One region of the Streptomyces sp. NPDC102467 genome, then DNA from elsewhere that is predicted to be linked to it. Evidence: riboswitches for the same ligand, from Rfam matches in the RefSeq annotation. Region 1 holds a riboswitch; each other region holds the start of a gene.
The links. A riboswitch is a leader RNA that binds a small molecule or an ion and turns the genes downstream of it on or off. The one in region 1 is predicted to bind cyclic di-AMP.
Positions count from the first base shown of each region.

Region 2: linked by a shared signal. The riboswitch ahead of ACIREE_RS11650 (C40 family peptidase) and the one ahead of ACIREE_RS17685 (M23 family metallopeptidase) in region 1 are both predicted to bind cyclic di-AMP.
Region 3: linked by a shared signal. The riboswitch ahead of ACIREE_RS28695 (transglycosylase family protein) and the one ahead of ACIREE_RS17685 (M23 family metallopeptidase) in region 1 are both predicted to bind cyclic di-AMP.

Region 1 covers NZ_JBIWKA010000008.1:19,028-29,370, forward strand. The annotation lists gene trmB (tRNA (guanosine(46)-N7)-methyltransferase TrmB) at 1-342, shown strand, start outside; gene ACIREE_RS17675 (PrsW family intramembrane metalloprotease) at 399-1,703, shown strand; gene ACIREE_RS17680 (aldo/keto reductase) at 1,719-2,675, opposite strand; gene ACIREE_RS17685 (M23 family metallopeptidase) at 2,769-3,809, opposite strand; cyclic di-AMP (ydaO/yuaA leader) riboswitch at 3,821-3,978, opposite strand; gene ACIREE_RS17690 (PP2C family protein-serine/threonine phosphatase) at 4,223-5,323, opposite strand; tRNA gene ACIREE_RS17695 (tRNA-Met) at 5,492-5,565, opposite strand; gene ACIREE_RS17700 (alginate lyase family protein) at 5,637-6,863, opposite strand; gene ACIREE_RS17705 (hypothetical protein) at 7,075-7,362, shown strand; gene ACIREE_RS17710 (rodlin) at 7,422-7,829, opposite strand; gene ACIREE_RS17715 (rodlin) at 8,003-8,413, opposite strand; gene ACIREE_RS17720 (rodlin) at 8,620-9,030, shown strand; gene ACIREE_RS17725 (chaplin) at 9,174-9,365, shown strand; gene ACIREE_RS17730 (chaplin) at 9,456-10,295, shown strand.
Region 2 covers NZ_JBIWKA010000005.1:122,028-131,764, forward strand. The annotation lists gene bioD (dethiobiotin synthase) at 1-564, opposite strand, end outside; gene ACIREE_RS11610 (adenosylmethionine--8-amino-7-oxononanoate transaminase) at 571-1,848, opposite strand; gene bioB (biotin synthase BioB) at 1,841-2,995, opposite strand; gene ACIREE_RS11620 (8-amino-7-oxononanoate synthase) at 3,148-4,317, shown strand; gene ACIREE_RS11625 (DUF397 domain-containing protein) at 4,301-4,534, opposite strand; gene ACIREE_RS11630 (helix-turn-helix domain-containing protein) at 4,593-5,444, opposite strand; gene ACIREE_RS11635 (ATP-binding protein) at 5,731-6,189, shown strand; gene ACIREE_RS11640 (LysR family transcriptional regulator) at 6,197-7,117, opposite strand; gene ACIREE_RS11645 (LysE family translocator) at 7,251-7,883, shown strand; gene ACIREE_RS11650 (C40 family peptidase) at 7,972-8,445, opposite strand; cyclic di-AMP (ydaO/yuaA leader) riboswitch at 8,449-8,580, opposite strand; gene ACIREE_RS11655 (hypothetical protein) at 8,986-9,294, opposite strand; gene ACIREE_RS11660 (ATP-dependent Clp protease proteolytic subunit) at 9,302-9,737, opposite strand, start outside.
Region 3 covers NZ_JBIWKA010000014.1:176,930-187,272, forward strand. The annotation lists gene ACIREE_RS28665 (protein kinase) at 1-491, shown strand, start outside; gene ACIREE_RS28670 (glycoside hydrolase domain-containing protein) at 563-1,411, shown strand; gene ACIREE_RS28675 (SurA N-terminal domain-containing protein) at 1,558-2,238, shown strand; gene ACIREE_RS28680 (nucleoside triphosphate pyrophosphohydrolase) at 2,443-3,510, shown strand; gene ACIREE_RS28685 (cytochrome P450) at 3,590-4,816, shown strand; gene ACIREE_RS28690 (transglycosylase family protein) at 4,978-6,009, shown strand; cyclic di-AMP (ydaO/yuaA leader) riboswitch at 6,191-6,338, shown strand; gene ACIREE_RS28695 (transglycosylase family protein) at 6,343-7,050, shown strand; gene eno (phosphopyruvate hydratase) at 7,367-8,653, shown strand; gene ACIREE_RS28705 (septum formation initiator family protein) at 8,767-9,261, shown strand; gene ACIREE_RS28710 (DUF501 domain-containing protein) at 9,314-9,838, shown strand; gene ACIREE_RS28715 (exopolyphosphatase) at 9,835-10,343, shown strand, end outside.

The sequences.
Region 1 (10,343 bases):
CTGCGCGCGATGCTGCCCGACGACAGCCTCGACGGGCTGCGCGTCTACTTCCCCGACCCGTGGCCGAAGGCGCGGCACCACAAGCGCCGGCTGATCCAGCCGGAGTTCCTGGACCAGGTGGCCGGGCCGCTCAGGCCCGGAGCGCTGGTGCACTGCGCGACGGACTGGGAGGAGTACGCGGAGCAGATGCTCGAGGTGCTCACCGCCCACCCCGACTACGAGAACACCCGGCCCGACGGGGGCTTCGCGCCACGTCCCGCGTTCCGCCCGCTGACCCGCTTCGAGGGCCAGGGTCTGGACAAGGGGCACGTGGTGCACGACCTGCTGTTCCGCCGCCGGTAGCGAGAAGGGACCTGGGCCCCGTCGCGGCCCGCCGCATCCCTCGTTAGGGTCAACGAGTGGCTTCGTATCCCGGCTGCCCGCCTCACCAGGACCCCGCCCCCGGCACCCGGCCGGCCGGCGCGGTTCCGCATCCCCGCTGGTGGGAACGGAAAGGTGTGCGGGCCGCTGGTCTCGCCACGCTGCTCGCGCTGTCCGGCGCGGTCATCGCGGCGCTGGTGCGGGAGCAGACCGGCACGGAGGGTTTCCTGGTCGGGCTCGGCCTGGCCGTGCTGCCCGTGCCGCTGCTGATATCCGCGTTCCGCTGGCTGGACCGGGTGCGGCCCGGGCCCTGGCGGAACCTGCTCTTCGCCTTCGCCTGGGGCGCCTGCGCGGCGGCCCTGATAGCGATCGTCGCGAACAGTTTCGCGACCCGCTGGATCGAGACCGCCACCGCCGACCCGACCGGCGCCGACACTCTCGGCGCCACCGTCATAGCCCCCGTCGTGGAGGAGTCCGCGAAGGCCGCGGCCGTGCTGCTCGTCTTCCTGTTCCGCAGACGGGACTTCACCGGCATCGTCGACGGCGTGGTGATCGCCGGGGTCACCGCGACCGGCTTCGCGTTCACCGAGAACATCCTGTATCTGGGCAACGCGTTCGGCACCGACCAGCTGACCGGCACGGGCCCCGGCCTGACCTCGGTGACGGCGGCGACGTTCTTCGTGCGCATCGTGATGTCGCCGTTCGCGCACCCGCTGTTCACGGTGCTCACCGGCATCGGTTTCGGGATCGCCGCGGTCATGGCGCCCGACCGCGGCCGGGTCCGCCGCGTGCTCCTGCCGCTCGCCGGGCTGCTCGCCGCGATGGGCATGCACGCGTTCTGGAACGGCTCGTCGTCCTTCGGCGAGTACGGGTTCTTCGCGGTGTACGCGGCGTTCATGGTGCCGGTGTTCGGCCTCGTCACCTGGCTCGCGGTGTACGTACGCCACCGCGAGCTGCGCACAGTGAGAGATGAACTGCCCGCCTATGTCGCCGCGGGCTGGCTCGCGCCGCCCGAGCCGTTCGCCCTCGGCTCGCTCAAGGCCCGCCGCCTGGCCCGGGAGTACGCCGCGTACTACGGAGGCAAGGAGGCGGAGACGGCGGTCGCCGAGTACGAGCGGTACGCGACGTCGCTCGCGCTGCTCAGGCGCCGCGGCCACAAGGGCCGGGCCGGCGCCGATTTCGTCGTACGGGAGCGGGAGTTGCTCGACGCGCTGTGGGAGCGGCGCGGCTACGCGCGGTCCGCGCTCGCCTACGCCTCCCAGGTCGCGGCCCCGATGTGGCGGCCGCCGGTGTACGCGGGACCGATGCCGCAGGGACCCGCGTACAACCCGTACCGCTACTGAGGCCCTTCCAAGACGTCAGGCGGAGGCCGTCGTGAGGCGGCCGAGCTCCGCGTCCGTGAGCTCCAGGTCCGCGACCGCGAGCAGCGCGGGCAGCTGCTCGACCGTGCGCGCGGACGCGATCGGCGCCGCCACGGTGGGCTGCGCGGCGAGCCAGGCCAGGGCGACCGTGGCGATCTCGGCGCCGCGGGCCCCCGCGATCTCGTCGAGGGCGGTCAGCACCTGTCGGCCGCGCTCGGTCTCCAGGTGCTTGGCCGCGCCTCCGGCCCGCGCGCTGTCGACCGTGACGCCGGGCCGGTACTTGCCGGTCAGGAAGCCGGCGGCCAGCGCGTAGTACGGGACGGCGGCGAGCCCGGCGCGGGAGGCGATGTCCTGCCGGGCGCCCTCGTACGTGTCGCGTGAGACGAGGTTGTAGTGGGGCTGGATCGCGACGTACCGGGCGAGGCCCTCGCGGTCGGAGAAGTCGAGGGACTCCTGGAGGCGCTCGGGCGAGATGTTCGACGCGGCGATGTTGCGCACCTTGCCCGCCTTCACGAGCTCGTCGAGCGCGCCGATGATCTCCTCGACGGGGATCGTCTCGTCGTCGTCGAAGTGCGTGTAGTACAGGTCGATGTAATCGGTGCCCAGGCGCGTGAGGGAGGCGTCGGCTGCGGCCTTGATGTTGGCGCCGCGCAGGCCCTTGAAGTCGGGGTGGCGGGCGACCTTGGTGGCGATGACGACGTCGTCGCGGTTGCCGCGGGCCTTGACCCACTTGCCGATGACGGTCTCCGACTCACCGCCCTTGTTCCCCTCGATCCAGGCCGAGTACGAGTCCGCCGTGTCGATGAAGTTGCCGCCCCCGGCGGTGTAGGCGTCGAGCACCGCGAAGGAGGCGGCCTCGTCGGCGGTCCAGCCGAACACGTTCCCGCCGAGGGAGAGCGGGAAGACCTCCAGGTCGGAGGAGCCGAGCTTGCGCAGTGCGGGAGAAGAAGTCATGCCCGACTTCAACGCCCCTACGGAACCTGGTATTCCGGACACGGTGTTCCGTACCCGTGTTCCGTACCCGTGTTCCGCAGGGGCGGACAGGGCTCAGGGAGTGAGGCCCTTGCCGCGCAGCCACACCGCCGGGTCGATGCCGGTGGCGTCCCCGCCGGGGTGGACCTCCAGGTGGAGGTGGGGCCCGGTGACATTGCCGGTGGCGCCGACGCGGCCGATGACGTCGCCGGTGGAGACCTTCTGTCCGGCGCTGACGTTGAGCGAGGACTGGTGGCAGAACCACAGCTCGGTGCCGTCGTCGAGGGTGATGATCGTGCGGTAGCCGTACGCGCCCGCCCAGCCGGCCTCGGTGACGGTGCCGCTGTGGACGGCGTAGATCGGCGTACCCGTGGAAGCCGCGAAGTCGAGGCCCGTGTGGTAGCCGGAGGACCACATGGATCCGGGCTGCCCGAAGGTGCCGGTGATGGTGTACGAGGCGACGGGGAGCTTGAAGCTCTTGGCCAGCTTGGCGAGGCGCTCGGCCTCGGCCTTCTTCTTGGCCTCCTCCGCCGCCTTCTTCTTGTCGGCGGCGGCCTTGGCCTCGGCCTTCTCCTGCTTCGCCGACGCTTCCTCGGCGGCCTGCTCGGCGGCGGCCTTCTGAACCGCGGCCTGCGCCGTGGCGTCGGCGGCGTTCTGCTGGGTCTCGGCCTGCTGCATGATGCGGGCGCGCAGCGTCTCGCCCGCGTCCGACTGCCCGTTGCCCACCGTGGTGAGCGGGGTGGCCGAGGCGGCGCCGGACGAGGAGTCGGAGCCGTCGGATATGAGCGCACCCACGCCGGGCAGCGACTTCGCCTCGGGCAGCGAGTCCTTGACCGCCGAGAGGTCGGGCATGGAGATGTGGACGGCGGGCTTGCCGCCCTGCGCGCTGGCGATGCCGCCCGCGCCGACGGCGGCGATCACGCCGACACCGAGGACCGTGGAGCTGCGCGCGAGGCCGCCGCGCTGCCGGGCTACGCGGTGTTTGCCGCGGACGGGACGGACGGACTCCTCGGTGGGATTCCACTCCTCCCAGGTCTCCTGCTCGACACCGAACCCGCCATCGGCGGGGTCGGCGGAGAATCCGGAGAACTCGGGGGCAGGGCGGTTCGACGCCACGGGGGCGCTCTCCTTTCCTTCCTTCTCGCCTACCGGGTTAGCTGACGGGTTCGGAGCAGGAAGGTCTCCTACGAGCACGTCCGGCGCCCGAAAAGCGACGGAACGATGCCTGATTCACCCCAAGTTGGTGGTTCCCCGGCTCCCTTTCGGGATTAAGCGTGTGCGCACGGAGCCGTCGCTAGTGACGGCTGGGACGACCGCGCTGCGTTATCGAACGTTAATAGACAGCCGACAGTAATTCCAAGCCGTTCCCATTGATCGTTCACGTTCACGGCCTGGACTTAACGGGGCACGAGCGGGCGCAATCGGGCGAGTTGACCGCCGGTTCCGGCGCATCCCAAACCCGTCAGTTTCTGACGTAGTGTCAATTGTTATGCGCAGTGGTGTCGTGCGGTCACCCCTCGTGACATCGATCAAGGACGCCGTACGGCGAGCAGCGCCATGTCGTCACTGGCGCCGCCCCCGGTGTGCAGGCGTACCTCTTCGGCCAGCGTCGCGAGAAGCTCCCCCGGCCCAGGGAAGACGCGGCCGGCGAGCCGGGCCGCGGGGTCGTAGAAGACGCCCCTCGCGTTCCGCGCCTCGGAGAGCCCGTCGGTGAAGAGCAGCAGCGTCGCCGCGGGCGGGAAGCCGGCCTCGGTGGCCCGGTCCGGCCAGGAGCCGAGCTCGCCCAGGCCGAGCGGCAGCGCCGCCTCGGCGGGCTCGATCACCTGGACCGTGCCGTCGCCGAGCACCACGATCGGCTCGGGATGCCCGCGGTTCAGGATGCGCAGGACGTCGCCGCCGTGCGGGATCTCGGCGAGCACCGCGGTGGTGAAGCCCTCGAAGTCGTCGATGCCGCGGCGCCGGCCGCCCTCCCGGGCCAGCGCCCGCTCCAGGCGCTGGGCGACCGCCTCCAGGCTGCCCTCCTGCTCGGCGGCCTCACGGAACGCGCCGATGACGACGGCCACGGCGGCGACCGCACCCATGCCCTTCCCGCGTACGTCCCCGACCACGAGCCGCACGCCGTGCGGAGTGTCCTGCACCGCGTACAGGTCGCCGCCGATGAACGCGTCGGCCTGCGCCGCCTCGTACCGGGCCGCGATGGCCAGGCCGCCGATCCGCCCGGCCGGCTCCGGCAACACCGCGAGCTGGGCCGCCTCCGCGATCTGCCACGCCGAGGCGAGTTGCTCGTCGCCGCGGCGCACGATCCGGTTGATGAAGCAGGCCAGGACGCACACCGTGGCCACGGTGGCCATCTCGGTGTAGACGTCGGAGTGGAACGAGTATCTGAGGTGTACGGCGACGATGGCGCCGATCGAGACGGCCCCGGCCATGATCGTGCTGCCCAGCGAGAAGAACGGGGCGACGACCAGGGGCGCCGCGCTGAACAGGGGAGACCCTGCGAACCCGGACGGCGTGCAGTACTCGTAGACCGCACCGCCGACGATCAGCAGCAGGGGCAGCACGCGGAGAAAGGCACGCGTGGCGACGGAATCCGCCCCGAGTCCGTGCCGCCCTCCTCGCTGCCCCACCACTTGTCTCCCGCCACGTCCGCGGCCGATACCCGGCGTCTCACCAAGGGTTCCCGGAAGGCGGGCCGGGGGCGAGCATTACTGCTCCGTCCGGGTCAATCCCGTAAAGCCACCGAGGCCCGCAAACAGGCAGAGGCCGGAATCTCGAAAGATTCCGGCCTCTGCCTTCAGTAGCGGGGACAGGATTTGAACCTGCGACCTCTGGGTTATGAGCCCAGCGAGCTACCGAGCTGCTCCACCCCGCGGCGATGAATGCAACACTACGCCATCCGGGACGGTGAAAGCCAATCGCTCCCCGCGGCCACGGCGGCGGCCGCTATGCGGCCTGCGCGTGCGTGAGCGTTTCCCATGCCACGAACAAATCGTCCGTGCCCTCGGGCCGCTGCTGCCGGGTGAGTTTCTCGGTCTCCGGAAGCTCCATCCCGAGGCGTCCCCGGAGATGGCTGAGCGCCACTTCGGTGTCGGGCCCCATGTCCCGCTGCACCTTGCCACCGCACAGCCAGGCCGGGGCGGTGGCGCCGAGCTGGTACTTGGAGTGGAACTCCAGCGCCGCCGCGAGCCGGTCCTTCACCTCTCCGTACAGGTCGAGGCCCTGGTGCCAGGCGGTCTCGGCGATGTGGGAGGTCGCGGCGAGCGAGTAACTGGCGTGCTTGAAGTTGCGGCAGGTTTCCTGGGCGAGCCCGTCCTTGAACGTCTTCTGCCCGAACCAGTACGTCTGTAGCTTCTGCGGGGTGTCGATGTCACTGCCCGCGGGCCGCACCGGCAGCGGCCCGTCGGAGGAGAGGTAGAAGTACGCGGGGACGCGGGTCCTGAAGTGCTGCACGGCCTGGTCGAAGGCGGCCCGGTCGTTCAAGTGGACCGCCACGCTCATGGTGGCGTCGGCCATGACCAGGTCCCAGTTGCCGTTGAAGTCGGCGGAACCGCCGCGCACCCCGGGCAGGTAGGCGTCGCGCAGCATCCGCTGGAACTTCAGCTCCTGGCCGTCGGGCCAGCCGTCGTACGTGTACTGCATCAGCTCGGCGGCCTTCGCCCACGACGTGGCGGCCCAGGCGGTCTGCAGCCCGGCGTTGCCCTCGGTGTGCCGCTTCACCGTGCCCGCCCAGGCGTCCAGGATCTGCACGGCCTTGACGGCGTGGGCCTTGTCACGGGTGATGTTCCAGAGCAGCGCCTGGGTGTAGGCGGCGATGGCGTCCTCGCGCTCCTCCACGCAGCCCTGGCCCGGCCGGGTGTCGGGCGGGCACCGAACGACGGCGTACGGCTTCGCCTTGTAGTCGAGGGCGGCGTACTTGCTCGTGCTCATCTCCTTGTACGCCGACAGCCACGGCTCTTCCTTACGGGCGACGTGGTCGCGGACGGCCGTCAGCTGCGCCGTGCCGACCAGCACGCCGGGGTGCGCGAAGGCGTGGCCGGCGGGGCGGGTGTCGGGGTGTGCCGCGACGTCCGCGGCGGTGCCGGCCGACGAGCCGCACGCCGCGACGGCGCCCATCAGAGCCGGGACGAGGAACCCCAGCGATACGTTGCGCGCCCGCCTGCCCGCTGCCATGCCATACCTCGCCATGCCTCCGGTACCTCCGGTTCGGTCACTGGCAGCGTGACCCGTGCGGGCCGGCGGCGCAGGATCTGTTGCGCCGGTCGGGAGCCCGGCCACCCGGCCGTCGCACGGTCCTGTCGCACGGCCGACCGGCGTTTAGACCTGTCGAGTGGGGGGCTTCCTTGTCCCGTGTCCGCCATGTCCTGCGTGCAGTTATGGAGACATGACCTCAACTCGACGAGTTATCACCGCGGTTCTGCTCGCAGTCGGCTCCACCGCGATCGCCGCACCGGCCGCGGGGGCCGCCACGCTGCCCGACCCGTCCAGCAACATGATCTCCCCCACCGCGACGCTGGACGCGGTCTCCACCATGGCCGTGCCCGCCGCGCACCGCGACGAGGTGCCCCGTACGGCCGAGCAGCTCCAAGGCCTCAACCAGTTGAACAAGCTGAGCGAGCTGCACCAGGTCACGGACCTGGTGGCGCCGGTCACCAACCTGCTCGGCAGCTGACCAGGGCATCCGGACACGCGTGAGGGGCAGCTGCGCTCAGCAGCTGCCCCTCAGGTGTGTCAGTGGTTCTGCACGCCGTTGCCCGCGAGGACCGGGATGTCGTCCAGGATGTGCGACAGCGGCTCGTCTTCCTTGGCCTGCGTCGCGTTCTCCGAGCACTGCTGGTTCTGCGGGGCCGACAGGACCGGGATGTCCTGGACGCCGACGTTGACCAGACCCACGATGTTCTGGACGTTCGCCTTGACCGGCAGGCCGACACAGAGCTTGTTCAGCGTGCCCTGGACCAGGGTGAGCTGCGGGCTCTGGTCCCCCTTGGCAGAGGAGTTGCCGTACGCCTGCTGGGCGCCGTTGCCGCTGGCCGACGTGGTGGCCCCGTCGTCACCGATGGCCAGAGCCTGGGGAGCAGCCACCGCCGACAGGCCGGCGACGGAAGCGGCAATCGTTGCGGTTGCCCACAGCTTCTTCATGCGAATTCCCTTCATGAGCGAACTCCGTTACGGAGCTACGCATAGACAACTGGCCAGGATTGCGACAGTTGCGAACCCTGACCCATTCGGCGTAATACCTGCGAACTACGCGAGCACTCGAAAAACAAAGTTGGGCCGCCGGTCCCGGCGGCCCAACGCGTACGGCATACGGATCAGTGGTTACCGGTTCCGTTGCCGGAAAGGACCGGGATGTCGTCCAGGATGTGCGACAGCGGCTCGTCACCCTTGGCCTGCGTCGAGTTCTCGACACACTGCTGGTTCTGCGGGGCCGACAGGATCGGGATGTCCTGGACGCCGACGTTGACCAGACCCACGATGTTCTGAAGGTTCGCCTTGGCGGGCAGACCGATGCAGGGCTTGTTCAGGGAACCCTGGATGAGCGCCATCTGCGGGCTCATGTTGCCGTACGTGGACGAGTTGCCGTACGACTGCGACGCGTGGTTGCCGCTGAACGAGGTCGTCGGACTGTCGTCCCCGATCGCCAGCGCCTGGGGCGCCGCCGCCGCGGAGATGCCGACGAGAGACGCGGTGACAGCGGCAGCCGCCACAGCCTTCTTCATCATGAGGGATTCCCTTCAGTTGTTTCCGAGAGCATCCGTATCAACTGCGCGCGGGCTGATTTGGTTGCCCGAATTCACTCGGACGGGGAATCGCGCGCCGTGCGGATAATCAGACTCTCGGCGCAACGGGTGAACCTGCGGAACCATCGCGTTCCCGGGGAGTTGTTCCTTTCGCAGTAACCGGTGCCTGTCAGAAAAGGAACAGAAAAATGCTCAAGAAGGCTATGACTGCAGCAGCAGTCGCCGTCTCCGTCGTCGGTATCTCCGCCGCGGCCGCGCCCACGGCGCTCGCGATCGGTAACGACGGCGGCACCACCTCCGCCAGCGGCAACGGCGCGTCGCAGGCTTTCGGTAACTCCTCGACCGACGGCGACATGAGCCCGCAGCTCAGCCTGGTCCAGGGTTCGCTGAACAAGCCCTGTGTCGGCCTGCCGGTCAAGGCGAACATCCAGAACATCGTGGGTCTGGTCAACGTCGGCGTCCAGGACATCCCGATCCTGTCGGCCCCGCAGAACCAGCAGTGTGTCGAGAACTCGACGCAGGCCAAGGGCGACGAGCCGCTGTCGCACATCCTGGACGACATCCCGGTCCTCTCCGGCAACGGTACGCAGAACGGCTGATCAGCCACTGCGCACCCGGCCCGGGCCGTCCGCATCCTTCAACTGCGGGCGGTTCGGGCCTTTTTATCGCGAGTCACTTCCTCGGCAAAAAGGAGAAAGACATGTCTGTCAAGAAGAGCGCCGCCATCGTGGCCGGTGCGGTCATGGCCCTCGGTATGGCGGCCCCGGCGTTCGCCGACTCCGGCGCGCAGGGTGCGGCCGTGGGCTCCCCTGGCGTCCTCTCGGGCAACCTCGTGCAGGTTCCCGTGCACATCCCGGTGAACCTCTGCGGCAACACCGTCGACGTCATCGGCCTGCTGAACCCCGCCTTCGGCAACCCCTGCGCCAACGACTGACGCGGGAACCGCAGTTCGTCCCCCGGCCGACCCTGGATGCCTCCGAGCGCCAGGGTCGGCTTCGAATTTCGAGCAGGAAAGGAAAACGCATTGAAGCAGGCACTGAGAATCGGGGCGGTGGCGGCTGCGGCGGCGACCGGCATTCTGTCCATGACCGGGGGCAGCGCGATCGCCGGGACCGGCAGTACGGGGCAGTCGGGCGGTTCTCCCGGCGTGCTGTCGGGCAATTCGGTCGCGGCCCCCGTGGCGGTCCCGGTCAATCTCTGTGGCAACTCCGTCGACGCGGTGGGCGTAGGGAATCCGGCGTTCGGCAACACATGCAAGAACGACGGGCACTCCCACGCCGTCGCTTCCTCGGTCAGCCACCCGCGGGCGGGCGGGTACGGCGACGACACGACCGAACACGCTCCGGCCAGGGCACGCACGCGCGCGCCCCACACCGACACGCCTGCCGCCACCGCTACCGGGAGCTCGACGCAGTCCGGAGGTGTCCTGGCGGGCAACTCCGTGCAGGCCCCTGTGAACGTCGGCCTGAATCTGTGCGGCGACACCGTCGATGTGGTGGGCGCGCTCAACCCCGCCATGGGCAACTCCTGTGCCAACGGGGGGCACACGACTACGACACCGGGGTCTTCGGAGGACGAGGTGCCGCCGGCTCCGCACGAGGGGCACGAGGGACACGAGGGGCCGTCTTCGCCGCCCGCCGACCGAGCCCTTCCCGGTGCGCACGACGCCGGCGAGGTCGACGCGGTCAGCCGTCGGGCAGTACCGATGACGGGGGCGACGGCCGTCCTCCGGGCGCCGGTGGCGCAGGAGCGGCTCGCCGACACGGGAGTCGACCAGAACGTCCTGGGGGCCGCGGCCGCCGGCGCCGGACTCCTGGTCGGCGGCGGAATCCTGTATCGCAGGGCCCGCACGGCACGTCGCTGAGTGTCGGGCCGGGAAGAGCTACGCCAACGCTCTTCCCGGCCCACAGAG
Region 2 (9,737 bases), on a different contig from region 1:
GACATTGCACCGCTCCGCGAGCCCCGGCTCCCGCGGCCAGCTTCCGATGACGATGCCGGCCTGCACGAGACCCCGGGCCCGCAACGCCTCGGCCGTCAGCTGCACGGAGTTCAACGTGCCGAGCCCCGCCTGCGCGACCACCAGGACGGGCGCCCCGAGCAGCCGTGCCGCGTCGGCGAGCGTCGACCCCTGCGCGTCGAAGTGCACCAACAGCCCGCCCGCGCCCTCGACGAGCACCAGATCATGCGAAGCCGCCAACTTCTCGGCCGCCTCCGCGACGTGAGCGGGCCGCACCGGAGCGAGTCCGGCCCGCGCCGCGGCCGTCCCCGGCGCAAGCGGCTCCGGATACCGCCCCAGCTCGACCGGCGTCACCGCGGGCCCCGCGAGCCGCACCACTTCGTCGACATCCCCGGGCTCACCCGGCGCGAGGCCGGTCTGCGCGGGCTTGAGCACGGCCACCGAGCGCCCCGCGCGCACCGCGGCGGCGGCCACCGCGGCCGTCGTCACCGTCTTGCCGATCTCGGTCCCGGTCCCCGTGACCACCAGTACCGTCGAACTCGCCATCCCCGCTCATCCCTCCCGCGCGGCCGCGCACACCGCGCGCCCGATCCGGGCCAGATCCTCGTCACCGGTGACATACGGCGGCATCGTGTAGACGAGATCGCGGAACGGCCGCAGCCAGACACCTTCTGCGATCGCCGCGCGCGTCGCCGCCGCCATGTCCACCTCGTGGTCCAGCTGCACGACGCCGATGGCGCCGAGCACACGTACCTCGCGAACTCCCGGCATTTCCATGGCGCCTGACAAGGCGTCACGCAACCCGGCCTCGATCCGTTTTACCTCCGCCTGCCAGTCCTGGCCGAGCAGCAGGTCGATCGAGGCGCAAGCCACCGCCGCGGCCAGCGGATTGCCCATGAACGTCGGCCCGTGCGCGAGCACCGGCACCTCGCCCCGGGAGATCCCGTCGGCCACCCGCGCCGTGCACAGCGTCGCCGCCTGCGTCAGATAGCCGCCGGTCAGCGCCTTGCCGACACACATCACATCCGGCGTCACCGCCGCGTGCCCGGCCGCGAACAGCGTGCCCGTGCGCCCGAAACCGGTGGCGATCTCGTCGAACACCAGCAGCACGTCGTGCGCGTCGCATGCCTCCCGCAGCACCCGCAGATACGTGGGGGAGTGGAACCGCATCCCGCCCGCGCCCTGCACCACGGGCTCCACGATGACGGCGGCCAGCTCGTGCGCATGCCGTCCGATCAGCTCCCGCAGATGCTCCGCGTACGACTCCTCGTACGCGCTCGGCGGCGCGTCCGCGAAGACCTGCTCCTGCAGCACCCCCGCCCAGAGCCCGTGCATCCCGCCCTCCGGGTCGCACACGGACATCGGCTGCCAGGTGTCGCCGTGGTAGCCGCCGCGCCAGGTCAGCATCCGCCGCTTCTCGGGCCGGCCGAGCGAGCGCCAGTACTGCAGGCACATCTTGAGGGCGACCTCCACCGACACCGAGCCGGAGTCGGCGAGGAACACGTGCTCAAGGCCGTCCGGCGACATGTCGACAAGCCGCTTTGCCAGCCCGATGGCGGGCTCGTGCGTGAGCCCGCCGAACATCACATGGCTCATCCGCTCCAACTGGCCGCGCGCCGCGTCATTGAGCACCGGGTGGTTGTACCCGTGGATCGCCGACCACCACGAGGACATGCCGTCCACCAGCTCACCGTGCCCGGCGACCCGCAGCCGCACCCCGGCCGCCGACTCGACGACCAGGGGCTGCTGCCGGCCCGGCATGGGACCGTACGGGTGCCAGACATGCTGCCGGTCCAGCGCCAGCAGCTCGTCCACGCGCGGATCAGGCATTGGGCGCGACATCCGTCCCCGCGCCGCGGCGGCGTACGGCCACCAGATCGGTACGCGCCTCGGGCACCTCGACCTGTGCACCCACCGAGCCGCAGCCGGAATCGGAGGCGGAATCGGAGGCGCACACCGAACCGCACCCGCCGCCCCGGTGCTCGGGCAGCGTCACCTCGTCGGTGCCCTCCACCTCGAACCCGGCGTCCGCGATCATCTCCAGGTCCGCCCGGCCGGCCTGTCCCTCACTCGTCAAGTAGTCACCCAGGAAGATGGAGTTGGCGATGTGCAGGGCCAGCGGCTGCATCGAGCGCAGATGCACCTCGCGCCCGCCCGCGATCCGCACCTCCACGTCCGGGCAGACGAAGCGGACCATGGCCAGAATCCGCAGGCAGCGCTGCGGGGTGAGGTTCCACTCCTTGGCCAGTGGTGTCCCCTCGAAGGGGATCAGGAAGTTCACCGGCACCGAGTCCGGGTCCAGCGCACGCAGCCCGAACACCACGTCGACCAGGTCCTCGTCGCTCTCGCCCATGCCCGCGATCAGGCCGGAACAGGCCGAGAGACCGGCCGCGTGCGCCTTCTGTACGGTGTCGATCCGGTCCGCATACGTGTGCGTCGTCGTGATGTCGCCGTACGTCGCCTCGGACGTGTTGAGGTTGTGGTTGTACGCGTCCGCCCCCGCCCCGCGCAGCCGTTCCGCCTGTCCGTCGGAGAGCAGACCGAGACAGGCGCACACCTCGACGTCCTCGTTGTCGGACTTGATCGCGTCGATCGTCTTCGCGACCCGGTCCACGTCCTTGTCCGTCGGCCCGCGCCCGCTCGCCACCAGACAGACCCGCTTGGCGCCGCCCGCGACCCCGGCGGCCGCCGCCTTGGACGCCTCATCGGGCTTCAGCCACGTGTACTTGAGGATCTCCGCCTTCGAGCCGAGGCGCTGCGAACAGTACGAGCAGTCCTCCGGGCAGAGCCCCGACTTCAGGTTCACCAGATAGTTGAGCTTGACCCGGCGCCCGAACCACGTGCGGCGCACCTTTCCGGCCGCGGCCACCACGTCGAGCAGGTCGTCGTCCGACGTCGCCAGCACGGCGAGCGCCTCTTCACGGCTCGGCAGTTCGCGCCGCAGCCCCTTGTCCACCAGCGTGTTCAGCAGGTCCATGGCGTCAGATCTTGGCCTATGGGGACGCCCCTGCGAAAGGAGACTTCGTACAAAGGAGAGCGTTCGACGTGTGGGTATTGCCACACCCTGACCCTGTGGCGGCCCGAATAGGGTCTGTGCGTTACCTACAAAACCTGCAACCAGAGGGAGTCATGGCCACAGCCCCCGTTCGTGCGTTCGGCTGGCTCGACGAGGAGCGCCGCGCCCGCGAAGCCGCCGGACTCGTCCGCACCCTGCGCCCCCGCCCGGCCGACTCCCCGCTGCTCGACCTCGCGAGCAACGATTATCTGGGTCTGGCCCGCCACCCCGAGGTCGTCGAGGGCGCCGCCGAGGCCGCACGCCGCTGGGGCGGCGGGGCGACCGGCTCCCGGCTGGTCACCGGCACCACCGAGCTGCATGTCCGCCTCGAGCGGGAACTGGCCGACTTCTGCGGATTCGAGGCCGCGCTCGTCCTCTCCTCCGGTTACGCGGCGAACCTCGCCGCGGTCACCGCGCTCGCCCCGCACGGTTCACTGATCGTGTCCGACGCGGCCAACCATGCCTCCCTCATCGACGGCTGCCGACTGGCCCGCGGCGCCACCCAGGTCGTGCCGCACGCCGACCCCGCCGCTGTCCGCAAGGCCCTCGGTACGCACGACGGACCCGCCGCGGTCGTCTCGGACACCGTTTTCTCCGTCGACGGGGACCGGGCGCCACTCGCCGAACTGGCCGCTGTGTGCCGCGAGTTCGGGGCGGGGCTGCTGGTCGACGACGCGCACGGTCTCGGTGTGCTCGGGGCCGGCGGCCGCGGCGCCCCGCACGCGGCGGGCCTGGCCGGAGCGCCGGACACCGTCGCCACCGTCACCCTCTCCAAGTCCTTCGGCAGTCAGGGCGGCGCGGTCCTCGGCCCGGCCCGGGTCATCGACCATCTCGTGAACGCGGCCCGTACGTTCATCTTCGATACCGGGCTCGCCCCGGCGGCGGCCGGCGCCGCCCTGGCCGCGTTGCGTCTGCTGCGCCGCGAACCGGAGCGCGCGGACCGGGCCCGCGAGGTGGCGACGTCTCTGCATCAACTGCTCACCGGCACGGGCCTGTTGGCGGTGCGGCCGGACGCGGCGGTCGTCTCGGTGCGCGCGCCCTCGCCCGATGAAGCGGTGCGCTGGGCCGCGGACTGCCGGGCGGCGGGACTCTCGGTGGGCTGCTTCCGCCCGCCGTCGGTGCCCGACGGCATCTCGCGACTGCGGCTGACCGCCCGCGCCGACCTCACCGACGAACAACTCGGCGAGGCGGTACGGGTGATCAGCCGCACTGCTCCCAACAGCGCTTTCAGCACAGGGAGTTGACGAACCCCTCCCAGGCGGAGGGTGCGAACAGCAGGGCGGGCCCCGTGGTGTTCTTGGAGTCACGGACGGCCATCAGTCCGGACGTGGGCCCCGAGGTCTGGGGGGCTGTCTCGACGCAGTTGTTGGCGCCGGTGCTGCGGCTGCTGCGCCGCCACCGTGCGCCGCTCAGCGACGAGCTGGAGGGAACGGAAGGAACGTGCCGAGGCAGTGCATTCATGGTGCCCCCTTACGCAGTGCCGGCCCGTGGCGAGGTGTCGGCGTCCTCGTCCGCTCGGTTACCCGGCGATCCGTGCGATGAATTCCAACGAGTCCTCGGGCGAAAGTGCGCGGAGGAGAAGGGTGTCAAAGGCCTCTGTGTATGCCTTGAGGTCTTCTTTCCGCTCGAGGTAGAGGCTACTCGTCAAATGGTCGAGAACAACCACATCCAGATCGGATGTGTTCGGAAATGAGAACACAACGAAAGGGCCACTGAGGCCGATGTGGCCACCCGCAGAGAAGGGAAGCACCTGAATTTGGACATGCGGCATTTGTGCCGCCTCGGCCAGGTGCGCCACCTGCCGTCGCAGGATGCCGGACCCACCCACCTCGCGCCGTAACACCCCTTCGTCGAGCACCGCGCTCAGCTGGAGAGGCGGCTGCGCCCGCAGCACATCCTGACGCGCGAGCCGCACCTCCACCAGCGCCTCGATGTGCTGGTCCGGCATCCCCGCCAGCACCGAACGGGTCACCGCCCGCGCGTACTCGGGCGTCTGCAACAACCCCGGCACCACGCTCGTCTCCAGCGTCCGGATCCGGCAGGCCTGCGATTCGAGGCTGATGAAATCGCGGTAGGAAGGCGGCAATAGCCCCCGATAAGCGTGCCACCAATGGTGTCCGCCAGTATCTTCCGCACCTGCCAATGCGACCACGAGCTCCCGCTGCCGCGGATTCTTCGTCTCGAATGCGTCGAGCAGGCGCAGCACATCCGCTGCCTTCACGCCACTGCGTCCTGTCTCGATCCGGCTCACCTTCGACTGGTGCCAGCCGACCAGCCGGGCCGCCTGGCCACTGGTCAGTCCGGCCTGTACGCGCAACGCGCGCAGTTCGGCACCGAGTTTGCGACGGCGGACCGCGGGACCGTACTTCATGTTGACTCCTCAACGTCCTCGGGTCGCCCGGCCGGGGCTCCTTCCTGGCCCGTGCGAAGCGACTCCTGATCAGACGGTAGAGGAACCGGCGTGCGCTCGCCCAAATACGGTCTCTCGTCGCAGAGTTCACCGCTTCGAGCGACAGATATATGCATATCTTGGGGGATCAGCAGCACGGAAGGGCATCCAAGTGGCACTCTGGCGCGAAGCAGAAGTCGGAGGCCGCACGCCAGCGAACCGCCAGAGTCGACAGGCGCGGCCCCGGTGGGAAAGGGACGACGTCGCCATGGCAGACCACCTGGAAGCATCCGTCACGCTGCCGAGCGAACCCGCCTCGGTCTCCGCGGCCCGCCGGTACGTGAGCCACGTACTGTCGGAGTGGGGCATGCCGGGGGACACCGACGCGGCCGACACCGTCCGGCTGATCGTGTCGGAACTCGCGACCAACGCCGTGCAGCACACCCTGGGCATGTCGCCCACCTTCACCGTCGACCTGGAACTCGAACACGACGAGCGGCTGCGCATCGGCGTCACCGACAGCCACCCGCGCTACCCCAAGCGACTGCCCGCCGCCGTCCAGCAGGACAACGGCCGCGGCATGGTGATCATCCGCTGCCTCACCGCGGAGTGCGGCGGACGGCTTTCGGTGTCGCCGACCCCGGAGGGCGGCAAGACCGTATGGATCGCACTGCCATGGATCGCCGCCGCAAAGGACAACAACGTGCCGCCCGCTGCTGCCTGTTGACGCTCCGTCAGTGTGAAGAGCGGCCGAACGCCCCGCGCAGGAGCGCCCGGAAGCTGTCGACCGCCGGGTTCGTGTCGTCCGCCCGGTGCACCACCGACACCGTCCGCCGCAGGTCCCCCGGTTCGAGATGCCGTACGCCGAGCGGCGTCGCCGACATCCGCGCCACCATCTCCGGCACCACCGCCACACCGAGCCCGGCACTTACCAGCGCGCACACCAGCGCGTAACTCGGCGTCTCCACCAGCACCGACGGTGTCGCTCCGGCCCGCGCAAGCGCCGCCTCGACGCCCTGCCGCGGCGGATGGTTCGGTGCCATGCTGATCAGCGCCTGCCCCGCCAGCTCGGCCGGCGGCAGTCGCGTCGTCCCCGCCGTCCCCGCCGTCAGCGCCTGTCCGGGAGCCGTCACCAGCACCAACTCCTCTACGAGGACGGGTTCCTGGACCACGGAAGAGGGCACCGCCACGGGCTCGGAGGGCGCATAAGTGTGAGTGAGCGCCACATCGACGGTGCCGGCCGCCACCGCGGCGACCCCGAGCGGTGGCTCGTACCCGGCGACCGTCAACTCCACATCCGGATGGGCCCTGCGGAACGCGGTCAGCGCCGGCGGCAGCAGATGCATCCCCGCCGTCGTGAACGTACCGAGCCGCAGCCGCCCGCCCGACAGGCCGGCGAGCCGCGCCAGCTCGTGCCGGGCCCGCGCCATCTCGTCGAGCACCCGCCGCGCCGTCTCCACCAGCACCTCGCCGGCACCCGTCAGCCGGGCGCCCCTGTGGTGCCGCACGAGCAGTGCCGTCCCTGCCTCCCGCTCCAACTTCGCGAGCTGCTGCGAGAGCGCGGGCACGGTATATCCCAGGCGTTGGGCCGCCCGGGTGATCGAACCGGCCTCGGAGACCGCCACCAGCGCGGCGAGCCGCGTCGGGTCGTACATGGGCCGCCTCCGAAGCCGTACGGAATCCCACCGGAGCCCCGCGCGCGAAGGCCCCGGCCTTAAGCGTTGCTTTAGGCAGACTCAGGATATTGCACATACCTGCTGAAGGCCGGGCTCGGGCAGGCTGAAGTGCATGGACGCTCAACTGGTCGCCTTCACCGGCGTCGCCGCGGGCATGGTGGCCCTGCCCGGCGCGGACTTCACGGTCGTCGTGCGCAACTCCATGGTCTCGCGCCGCGCCGGAGTCGCCTGCGCCCTCGGAGTCGCCTGCGGCCTGCTCGTCCACACCGCGCTGGCCGTCGCCGGCCTCGCCGCGGTCCTCACCGCCGTACCCACGCTGTTCGGCGCCCTGCGACTCGCGGGGGGTGCGTACGTCCTCTACCTGGGCGCGAAGACACTGCAGTCGGCGCTGCGCCCCCTGCGGGAGCGGGCCGACGACGGGGCCGGCCCGGAGCGGGGCCCGGCCGGCGGCGCGCTGCGGCAGGGCTTCCTGACCAACACGCTCAATCCGAAAGCGCCGATCACGTTCTTGAGCGTGCTGCCGCAGTTCGTGCCCGCGGGCAGCCCCGCCCTTCCGCGAACGGCCGTTCTTTCGGCGATCGTGGTGGCGCTCGCGCTGCTCTGGTTCCCGGCCGTGGCCCTGCTCGTGGACCGGCTCGGCCGGTGGCTGCGCAGGCCGCGCACGGCCCGCGCCGTGGAGGCCGTCACCGGGAGCGCGCTGGTGCTCCTGGCCCTGGCCCTCCTTCTGGAGCCGCTGATCGCGTGAGAGGCCGCGTGAGGGGCCGCGTGGGAGGCCGCGTGGGGACGGGCCCGGCGCCGGGCCCGTCCCCACGGGCCGCTCCGTGCGGCGGGGGTCAGCGCACCCGGCCGTACCAGACGCTCCGCGTCCAGATCCTCTCCAGCCGCACCACCGCGCCGGTCTTGGGCGAATGCCAGATCCGTCCCTTCCCGGCGTAGATGCCGACGTGGTAGACGCTCCGGCCCGAGTGGAAGAAGACCAGGTCACCCGTCCTGCGGTGGGACGAGGAGACATGACGGGTCTTGTTGTACTGCTGCGCGGCGGTGCGGGGCAGCTTCTTGCCCGCCCGCTTGAACGAATAGAGCGTCAGGCCCGAGCAGTCGAACCGGTGCGGGCCCGTGGCGCCCCACCTGTACGGCGATCCCTTCTTGGAGGCCGCGACCCTCAATGCCTTGGTCGAAGCCGTAGCCGCCGACGCCTCGGACGCGGCGCCGGGGACCATGAGTCCGGCTCCTGCGACGGCGAGGGTGAGGACCGACGCGGTGCCGGCCCGGGCCAGCAGCGAGGGAACACGATTGAGCGCAGACATGCGCAACCCTTCGTCAGCCGCCTGTGAAGGGTGACCTGTCGGGTTCGGGCAGGCGAAGATGCCCGGCCGCATGGTGCGGCTTCACCCCAAGGGCCCCTCGGGCACCACCTCCGTCGAGGTGGGCCGGTGGCCCGTCGTACCTGGGTCCTCCACTCCTGCCGATGCACTTCTGTCGACCTGGCATCCGCACGGCGGCAGGACTCGGCGTCCGCACGGACCGCCCCGCCGCGGCGGCGGGGGCTTGTCGTCGGAGGGATCTTCACGCACATGTGGAGCCGAAACCGAGTTGAACCGGCGGTAAGTGAGGCTGCTCACGCTTGACCCGTTCAGGTGGACAGTCCTGCTTCCGGGCCGCGCCCGCGACACCTGACCACGCTCGTACCAGGGGCGGAACGTGTCATTCCGGCGTCCGCGTACCGCCGGAGCGCAACTCTGACCGTCTTGATGATGTATGAGTGTCTAGGCCATTTGGTGGTACACCATCTGGGCCGTTTCGGCTCGGGCGCAGACAGTTTGCGCGAGCCGCGACTCCCTGCGATCTCAACTGACCGCTTCTGGCGGCAAAGTGACTCTCTGTGTACGCCTCTCGCCATCCAGGACGCGCAGAGCCCGCGTCAGGGTTGGCGCGTGCACCTCGCTCTCGCCCCGCCGGTGCATCAGCTCCAAGGCGTCCCGCAGCGCCGACGCCCGCCCGACGAGCGCTTGCGCCGCCCGCAGCCCTCGGTAGGTGTGGTCGCCGCGCGCCGGGTTGATCCGCGCGATCAGATCGACCACCGCCAGGTAGCTGTCCACCAGCTCGCACTCGGCGCGGGTCAGGGCGGGCAGCGGCGGCAGTTCGGGTGGAAACACCGGCATGTCACCTCGCGCCCTGTGCGCCGAGCGTGGCCTTGCGGCTCCGCAGCACCTGGTCCACCAGGCCGTACTCCAGGGCCTGGTGGGCGTCGAGCACGGTGTCCCGCTCGATGTCCAGGCCGACCTGGTCCTTCGCCCGCCCCGAGTGCCGCGCGAGCAACTCCTCCAACTGCTCCCGCATACGCGCCATTTCGCGTGCCTGGATCTCCAGATCGGTGGGCTGGCCCTGTGCCGGCTCGGGCAGCGCCGGCTGGTCGAGCACCACGCGCGCGCCGGGCAGCATCATCCGCTTGCCCGGCGCCCCGGCGGCGAGCAGCACCGCGGCGACGGACGCGGCCTGCCCCAGGCACGTCGTCTCCACGTCACAACTGACGTACTGCATCGTGTCGTAGAGCGCCGTCATCGCGCTGAACGAGCCGCCGGGGGAGTTGATGTACAGC
Region 3 (10,343 bases), on a different contig from region 1:
ACATCCTCGGCGCGATCCTGCCCGCGGCGGCCGCCCAGCACGGCGAGCACTCACCCGTCGTCCGCACGCTGCGCAAGCAGTACGCGGCCACCCTCATGGACGACGGCCAGTACCGCCGCGCCCTGCCCGAACTGCGCCGCCTCGCCGACGAGCGCGCGGCCGAGGCGGGCCACGCCGACCCGCAGTCACTGCAGTTCCGCTACGAGGCGGCGCAGTGCCTGGAAGCCCTCGGTGAGCCGGCCGCCGCGCTCGCCGAGTACCGCGCTCTGCTGCCCTACTACGAGAACCAGTACGCGACCACCGATCTGCGTCTGGCCCTCGAAGTGCGCCGCCGCATCGGCCAGTTGCTGCTCGCCGTCGGCGACCGGGGCGCCGCGCACGAGACCCTGATCCGCCTGCTGCACGACGCGGAGCGACTGCACGGGCCCGGCCACCCGTTCCCGGCGGAGGTGCGCCGTACGCTCCAGTGGCTCGGCCAGGTCAGGGGCTGACACATAGCCCGCACACGTAATACATCAGTTGTCACCAGTACAGACATCACAACACCAGGGGTGGGGATCTCATGACCAAGTCGTTTCGTTCCAGACCGGGGAGCCACAGACTCTCCAAGCGCAACCGGTACGTGGCCTGGGGGGCCGCGGGCGCCGTCGTCGTCGCCGGAGGCGCGTTCGCCGCGACCAGCGCATCGGCCACGACGTGGCCCGCACAGAAGACGTTCACCGGCCGCGCCTTCGACACCTGCACCGCGCCCTCGGCCGCCGCGATGAAGGCCTGGCACACCGGCTTCTACGGGGCGGCCGCCGTCTACATAGGCGGCAAGAACCGCGGCTGCGCCCAGCCCAACCTCACCAAGTCCTGGGTCAAGACGGTCAACTCGCAGGGCTGGAAGCTGATTCCGCTCTACGTAGGCGCCCAGCCGCCCTGCCAGACGGGCACCAGGAACGAGAAGATGACCACGTCGAACGCCGCGTCCCTCGGCGCCAAGGACGGCAAGGACGCCGTGGCCAAGGCGTCCGCGCTCGGCATGAAGGCGGGCAGCGCGCTCTACCTCGACATGGAGCCGTACGACATCAAGAACGCGTCCTGCAACAAGGCCGTGCTCAGCTACGTGCGCGCCTTCGACAAGGTCCTGCGCGGCAAGATCTACCGGGCGGGCTACTACGGCTTCAGCAGCTCCAGCGCCGCCGCGATCGCCACCGCGAAGGACCGCACCGACCTGCCGGGCAACCTCTGGTACGCCAAGTGGGACAAGGTGAACACGACGACGTCCGACTGGCCTTGGGCCAAGTCGCTCTACACGAAGCACAGCCGCGCGCACCAGTACATGGTCAACAGCAAGGAGAAGCGCGGCGCTTACACGATCACCGTGGACCGGAACGCGTGGGATGCCCCGGTAGCGCTCATCGGCTGACCGCGTCATCGCGGGGCCGGGGCGGAACGAGTACCTCAACTCGCGGCGAATCGTTGTCGAATAGGTGGCCGAGCCAGCGGCCACCTCCTACCATCGATCACGGACTTTGTGCACCGACGCACAAACTCGCCGCAGGGAGGCTCACCTTGCACCGCCGCACCAGTAGCCGTCGCCGTACCGCGCTCATCCTGTCCGCCGCCGCCGTTGCCGCGGTTCCCGCTCTCACCGCCTGCGGAAGCGGAGCGCACCCCGGCGCCGCTGCCGTCGTCGGCGGTCAGCGGATCACGGTCTCCCAACTGGAGACCCGGGTGAACGAGGTACGTGACGCGCAACAAGCCGCCACCACCGACAGCGCCCAGTACGAACAGGCCATCGCCAAGACCGGCGGCCTCACCCGCAACACGCTGCACACGATGGTCCTCGACCGGGTCCTGCACCGCGCCGCCACCGACCAGGGCGTCGGCGTCACCCGCAAGGAGATGCAGGACATGCGGGCCGGCCTGGAGCAACAGGCGGGCGGATCCAAGCAGTTGGAGTCCGCCTGGCTGTCGCAGTACAGCGTCCCGCCGAAGCGGCTGACCGAAAGCCTGCGCACCGAGATCGAGGCACAGAAGCTCGCGACCGCGCTCGGCGCCGACATGCAGACGCAGGAGGGCCAGAGCGTGTTCTGGAAGGCCCTCGGCACGGCGTCCAAGGAGCTGAACGTCGACCTGAACCCCCGCTACGGCGCCTGGAAGGTGACCCCCACGAGCCGCCTCGTGGAGGCGAAGACGCCCTGGCTCAAGCAGGTCACGAAGCAGCCGGCGGAATCCCAGCAGACCGCCTAGGGCCTGTCTTCGAACTCCCTCCCCCAGCTAACGCTGGGAGGCGCCCCCAGCCCGAAGGGCGGCCCCGCGGCGTCTGGTGCGTGCTCTGGGGGTCCCCCCGGCCGGAGGCTGGGGGAGGGGGTTTGAAGACAGGTCCTAGGGCGGGCTCCGGGGCGGAGCACTGTCAGCGGCCTGCGTTACGTTCGGGTGGTGAACGATCGAGAGGTGCACGGCACCAGCAGCGACACCACCACCGGATCCAGCACCACCAGTGACGCCGGCCGCATCGTCCTGCTCACCACCAGCCACCGGGTCGCCCCGGGGCTGCTGTCCTGGCAGGCGTGGGAGGCGCTGCGCGGCGCCGACGCGGTGCTGTGCGCCGACGCCGCGCACCCACAGCTGCCGTACGTGAAGGACGCCGGCGTCGAGGTCACCCTCGCGACCGCGCCGCTCGCCGCCCGCGACCTCGTCGACCGCTGCGCCGACGGCGGCCGCACCGTCGTCGTCCTGGCCACCGCAGAGGGAGACCGGCGCCTCACGGACGGCCTGGCGACACTGGCCGGCTCGGGCCGCGAGCAGATGCCGTCCCTCGAACTCCTTCCCGGCTCCTACGACCTGCCGGGCGCCCGCCTCCTCGACCTCGTCCAGGTCATGGACCGGATCCGCCGCGAGTGCCCCTGGACGTCCCGGCGCACCCACGAGGACCTGGCGAAGTACGCGATCGAGGAGGCGTACGAGCTGGTCGAGGCGATCGAGACGGGCGACCGCGCGGAGCTCAGGGAAGAGCTCGGCGACGTACTCCTCCAGGTCGTCTTCCACTCCCGTATCGCCGAGGAGGCGCCCGGCGAAGCCGGTGAGGACGCCGAGGACGCCGAGGACGCCGGCCCCTTCTCGATCGACGACGTGGCGGGCGGCATCGTCGAGAAGCTCATCCACCGCCACCCGCACATCTTCGGCGACGAGAGCGCGTCCACGCCGGAAGAGGTCAGGGAGATCTGGCTGCGCAAGAAGGGCGAGGCCAAGCGCCGCGCTTCGGTCACGGACGGCGTCCCGGTGGGCCAGCCCGGCCTGGCCCTCGCCGCGAAGCTCGGCTCCCGGGTGCGGACAGCGGGCCTCGACGTCCCCGTCCCGACGGGCCGGGGCATCGGCTACGAGCTGCTGGCCCTGGCCCTGCGCGCGGAGGCGTCCGGTGAGGACCCGGAGGCGGCCCTGAGGGCGGCGGCACGCGCGTACCGGGCGGCGATCCGCTCGACGGAGGGGCTGGAGGGGCTGGAGGGGCCGGACCGCCCCTAGGGCCGTCCACGGTCGTGTCACCCGCTCCGGGGACGCCGGATACGGTCGGGAGGTGACCGAAAGCCCTGTCCCCGCCGCGATGCCCGAACTCTTCGACTGGGAGTTCGCGACCAACCCCTACCCCGCGTACGCATGGCTGCGCGAGCACGCCCCCGTGCACCGTACGACCCTTCCCAGCGGCGTCGAGGCCTGGCTGGTCACCCGGTACGCGGATGCCCGCCAGGCCCTCGCCGACCAGCGGCTCAGCAAGAATCCGGACCACCACGACGGGCCGTCCCACGCGAAGGGCAAGACGGGTATCCCGGGCGAGCGCAAGGCGGATCTGATGACGCATCTGCTGAACATCGATCCGCCGGACCACACCCGCCTGCGCCGCCTCGTCTCGAAGGCGTTCACCCCGCGCACGGTGGCCGAATTCGCTCCCCGTGTGCAGGAGTTGGCGGACGACCTCATCGACCGCTTCGCGGCGAACGGCGAGGCCGACCTGATCCACGACTTCGCCTTCCCGCTCCCCATCTACGCCATCTGCGACCTGCTCGGCGTCCCGCGCGAGGACCAGGACGACTTCCGGGACTGGGCGGGCATGATGATCCGGCACGGGGGAGGGCCCCGCGGCGGCGTCGCCCGGTCCGTGAAGAAGATGCGCGCCTATCTCGCCGAGCTGATCCACCGCAAGCGCAACGAGCCGGGCGACGACCTGATCTCCGGCCTGATCCGCGCCTCCGACGAAGGTGAGCACCTCACCGAGAACGAGGCCGCGGCCATGGCATTCATCCTGCTTTTCGCCGGTTTCGAAACCACGGTCAATTTGGTCGGTAACGGGGCATATGCCTTGCTTACCCACCCGGAACAGCGCGAGCGACTGCAGCAGGCACTGGCCGAGGGCGACACCGGGCTCCTGGAGACCGGCGTAGAGGAACTGCTGCGCTTCGACGGCCCGGTGGAGCTGGCGACCTGGCGGTTCGCGACGGAGCCGCTCAGCATCGGCGGCCAGGACATCGCCGCCGGCGACCCGGTCCTCGTCGTGCTCGCCGCCGCCGACCGGGACCCGGCGCGCTTCACCGATCCGGACATTCTCGATCTCTCCCGCCGCGACAATCAGCATCTCGGCTACGGCCACGGCATCCACTACTGCCTCGGCGCTCCCCTCGCGCGACTGGAGGGACAGACTGCGCTCCGCACCCTTCTGACGCGCCTTCCGGACCTGCGACTTGCCCAGGATCCCGCCGATTTGCGCTGGCGGGGCGGGCTCATCATGCGCGGACTGCGCACGCTGCCGGTGGAGTTCACACCCCAGCAGAACTGACGACCAGTCAACTCTGTGACTTTGACGTGATCTGCGCTGCATCGACTTGTGACAAGCGTTCGAGTCCCGCTACGTTCACCAGTCATCGCGACACATGCACAACAAGCACCACCACATCACCCGTCGCGTGCTGCTGCATCAGTCTCGCGAAAGGCAACCGCATGCTCTCCGGGAACGGTCGACACCGTCGCCCCCGTCAGGCCCCTGCTCTCGTCGTCGCCGCCGGCGTCACCGGCAGCGTCATCGCGATACCGCTCCTCGCGGCAACCAGCGCGAGCGCCGCCTCCACCACCACCTGGGACAAGCTCGCCGAGTGCGAGTCCGGTGGCCAGTGGAGCCTGAACGCGGGCACCGGCTACTTCGGCGGACTGCAGTTCTCCCAGGAGATGTGGGAGCAGTACGGCGGCCTCGACTACGCGCCGAGCGCCGACGAGGCCAGCCGCTCCCAGCAGATCGCCGTCGCCGAGCAGGCGCTCAAGGCCAAGGGGCCCAGCGCCTGGCCGAGCTGCTCGCTCGTGGCGGGTCTCACCCAGGGCGACGAGTCGGCCGATGTCGACCCGGGCGCGACCGTCTCCCCGCAGGCGTCCGACCCGGCCGATCCCTCCGTCGGGGTCGGGCTCGGGGTGTCGGACGAGCCGTCAGCCGAGGCCTCGGGGGATACCTCCGGTAACACGGCGAGCGGCGATCCGAGTGGCGACTCCAGCGACGAGCCGAGCGGCGACGCAAGTGGCAAGGCAAGTGGAAAGGCGGGCGACAAGGCGGGCGACAGCGCGTCGGATGACGCGTCGGATGACGCCGCAGGCAAAGACGGTGGCGGGTCGGACAAGTCCGGCCGGGCCGACGACCCCACGTCCTCCGCGACGCCGTCCCCTTCCGGCTCCGCTTCCGGTGACTCCGCCTCCGACGAGTCCGGGGCCGACTCCGCCGGCCGCCACCGCGGCGACCCCGCCGCGGACGACACCTCCGACTCCCGTACGGGCGACGGACGGCACGCCTCGCGCGAGGAGGACCGCACCGAGGAGGCGTACACGGTGCGCTCCGGCGACAGTCTCTGGGACATCGCCGACGCTCAGGACGTGCGCGGCGGGTGGGATGCGCTCTACGACCTGAACAAGAAGACGGTCGGCTCCGACCCCGACCTCATCCTTCCTGGTCAGAGTCTGGATCTTGGCCTCGAAACGGTCGAAAAGTAGCGGGAGTTCAGAGACGGTTGGGGCGCGTATGTCCACTTTTGCGAGAGTGAGACATGAGTCTCAAAGACCCTGATCGTCTTTGAAATAGGGCGGATCGACTGCTTACGGTCGTCACCGCTCGCCACAGCGGGCCCCGTTGGACGTCACGCCGAATCCTGCCGACGCCCGTACGGGAACAGTCGACGCGTCAGCGCCGTAGGCAGGAGCGGGGGACCCAAGGTAAGTGCCGGGAAACCGGCTTGGGGTTAAGCCGCGCACAAGGATGCGCGGCCGGACACTCACTGGTCCGAACCCGACAGCTCACCTCGTAGGCGTCGGTGAGGGGATCTCTCCATGCTGCTTTCCAGCAAGGGCAAGCACCGCCGCCCGTCCAAGGCTGTCCGTGTCGCCACGCTCGCCGGCGTCGCCGGTGCCGCTGTCGCCGTCCCGCTGATGGGCGCCACCTCGGCCTCCGCCGCCTCCACCTCCGAGTGGGACGCGGTCGCGCAGTGCGAGTCCGGTGGCAACTGGTCCATCAACACGGGCAACGGTTACACCGGTGGCCTTCAGTTCTCGTCCTCGACCTGGGCCGCGTACGGCGGCACCTCCTACGCGTCCTCCGCGGACCAGGCGTCCAAGGCGCAGCAGATATCGGTCGCCGAGAAGGTTCTCGCCGCGCAGGGCAAGGGTGCCTGGCCGAGCTGTGGCGTGGGCCTGTCCGGCGCCGACACGAGCAACTCCGCCCCGGCCGGATCCTCGTCGGACTCCTCGCAGCAGCAGTCCCAGCCGCAGCAGCAGGAGCGCTCCGACTCCTCCACGACGACCCGCTCCGAGCAGCGCCAGCAGCCGCAGCAGCAGGAGTCGAAGAAGGACACCGTCACCACCCCGACCGGCAAGAAGGTCGAGAAGGGCGACGGCGAGTACAAGGTGAAGACCGGCGACACGCTCAGCAAGATCGCCGACGCGCACGGCACCGACTGGCAGAAGGTGTTCAAGCTCAACAAGGACATCGTCAGCAACGCCGACCTGATCTACCCGGGCCAGCAGCTGCACCTGAAGTAAGCCCGTCCTTCTTATAGGGGCCCTGTTGTTACGGCCTGCCTATAGGAGCGCATGGGGGCTTACAGGGGAGGCGTCGGTTCGGCTCGGCATCGGCGGATGCCGGGTCAGGCCGCCGCTTCACCCCGAGGGCCGCTCGTTTCAGCGACCTCCGTCCCGGCATCCGGGACGGAGGTCGCTGTCTTTGTTCCGTTAAGGAACATTTCGCTGTCGGCGTTGTCCACAAGGCGGGCGGTCGGCTGGCCGATGCCTCGGAGCCGGTTACGCTCATGGGTGCGGGCCACCCTGCCCGCACTGTTGTGTCACATCCCAGAAGGAGATGCTCGTGCCGTCCATCGACGTCGTCGTAGCCCGGGAAATCCTGGACTCCCGAGGCAACCCCACGGTCGAGGTCGAGGTCGGCCTCGACGACGGCAGCACGGGTCGTGCTGCTGTTCCGTCCGGCGCCTCCACCGGTGCCTTCGAGGCCATCGAACTCCGTGACGGTGACCCCAACCGTTACCAGGGCAAGGGCGTCGAGAAGGCCGTCCTCGCCGTCATCGAGCAGATCGGCCCGGAGCTCGTCGGCTACGACGCCACCGAGCAGCGCCTGATCGACCAGGCGATGTTCGACCTGGACGCCACCGACAACAAGGGCTCGCTCGGCGCCAACGCGATCCTGGGCGTCTCCCTCGCCGTGGCGCACGCCGCGTCCGAGGCCAGCGACCTGCCGCTGTTCCGCTACCTCGGTGGCCCGAACGCGCACCTGCTGCCCGTCCCGATGATGAACATCCTGAACGGTGGGTCGCACGCCGACTCCAACGTCGACATCCAGGAATTCATGATCGCCCCGATCGGCGCGGAGTCCTTCTCCGAGGCGCTGCGCTGGGGCACCGAGGTCTACCACACCCTCAAGAAGGTGCTGAAGGCCAAGGGCCTGTCCACCGGTCTCGGCGACGAGGGCGGCTTTGCCCCGAACCTGGACTCGAACCGCGCGGCCCTCGACCTCATCCTCGAGGCGATCAAGGAGGCCGGCTACATCCCCGGCCAGCAGGTCGCTCTCGCGCTCGACGTCGCCGCCTCCGAGTTCTACAAGGACGGCAAGTACCAGTTCGAGGGCAAGGAGCGCTCCGCCGCCGAGATGACGGAGTACTACGAGGAGCTCGTCTCCGCGTACCCGCTCGTCTCCATCGAGGACCCGCTGTACGAGGACGACTGGGCCGGCTGGACCGTCCTCACCGAGAAGCTCGGCGAGAAGGTCCAGATCGTCGGCGACGACCTGTTCGTCACCAACCCGGAGCGCCTCGCCCGCGGCATCGACGAGAACTCGGCCAACGCCCTGCTCGTCAAGGTCAACCAGATCGGCTCGCTGACCGAGACCCTGGACGCCGTCGAGCTGGCCCAGCGCAACGGGTTCAAGTGCATGATGTCCCACCGCTCCGGCGAGACCGAGGACGTCACCATCGCCGACCTGGCCGTCGCCACGAACTGCGGCCAGATCAAGACCGGCGCCCCGGCCCGCTCCGAGCGCGTCGCCAAGTACAACCAGCTGCTGCGCATCGAGGAGATCCTGGACGACGCGGCGGTCTACGCCGGTCGTTCGGCCTTCCCGCGCTACAAGGGCTGACCCGCCCCCGCGTGAGCCGGTAGTTCCGTACGTCCCCGCACTCGGTCCCGTACCGTGTGCGGGGACGTACGTACGTAGGCAGCCGGACAGTCAGACGGGGAGGCGGACAGGCGATGCCGGGAAAGCTCCGAAGCAGGGGCCGCGACGACTCGGCCCGCTTCTCCACGGCCACCCGGCTGCGCGTGCTCGGCGAGCAGACCGCGGAGCGCGTCTACCGCTCGCAGAACAAGCGCCAGGCCCGCCGCTCCCGCCTCACCGGGCGGGCCGCGCTGCTCGCCCTCGTCGTCTGCACGCTCGTGGTCGCCCTCGCGTACCCGATAAGGCAGTACGTGTCCCAGCGCGGCGAGATCGCGGACCTGCAGCGCCAGCAGCAGGAGGCGAAGGACCGGGTCGACCGGCTCCGGGACGAGAAGGCCCGCTGGCAGGACGACGCGTACGCCGAGCAGCGGATCCGCGAGCGCCTGCACATGGTGATGCCGGGCGAGACCGGGTACGTGGTGCCCGACGCGCGGTCCACCGCGGCGGAGCGCGCCGAGCAGGGCGAGACCGACCGTCCCTGGTACTCGAACGTCTGGGACGGCGTCGACAAGGCCGACCGGGCAAACTGACCGCCGTACCGCCCCCGCCCCTTCCCCGCACACACCGAAGTGAAAGACAGGCATGGAAACGCCCCCGCCCCAGACCGAGTCCACGGCGCCCACGGACGCCGACATCCGCGCGTTCCAGGAGCAGCTCGGCCGCCCGCCGCGCGGCCTGCGGGCCATCGCGCACCGCTGCCCCTGCGGCAACCCGGATGTCGTCGAGACGGCCCCGCGGCTCGAGGACGGCACGCCGTTCCCGACGACGTTCTACCTGACGTGCCCGCGCGCGGCCTCGGCCATCGGCACGCTGGAGGCGAACGGCGTGATGAAGGAGATGACGGAGCGCCTGGGCACGGACCCCGAGCTGGCGCGGCAGTACCGCGCGGCCCACGAGGACTACATCGCGCGCCGTGACGCCATGGAGGTCCTGGAGAACTTCCCGAGTGCGGGCGGCATGCCGGACCGCGTGAAGTGCCTGCACGTCCTGGTGGCGCACTCGCTGGCGGCAGGGCCGGGTGTGAACCCGCTGGGCGACGAGGCGATCGCGATGCTGCCGCAGTGGTGGAAGAAGGGCGCGTGCGTGTCGGCGGAGGTGACGGAGTGACCCGGGTCGCCGCCATCGACTGCGGTACGAACTCGATCCGTCTCCTCGTCGCGGACGCGGACCCGGAGACGAGCGAACTGATCGATCTGGACCGCCGGATGACGATCGTGCGGCTCGGTCAGGGCGTCGACCGGACGGGGCGCCTGGCCCCCGAGGCGCTGGAGCGCACGTTCGCGGCCTGCCGCGAGTACGCCGCCGTGATCAAGGAGCACGGCGCGGAGCGCATCCGCTTCGTGGCCACGTCCGCGTCCCGCGACGCCTCGAACCGGGACGACTTCGTCCGCGGCGTCCTGGACATCCTCGGCGTCGAGCCGGAGGTCATCACCGGTGACGAGGAGGCGGCCTTCTCCTTCACGGGTGCGACCAAAGAGCTGACGGGCCGCGCCGACCTGGACAAGCCCTACCTGGTCGTGGACATCGGCGGCGGCTCGACGGAGTTCGTCGTCGGAGACGAGCAGGTCCGCGCCGCCCACTCCGTCGACATCGGCTGCGTACGGATGACGGA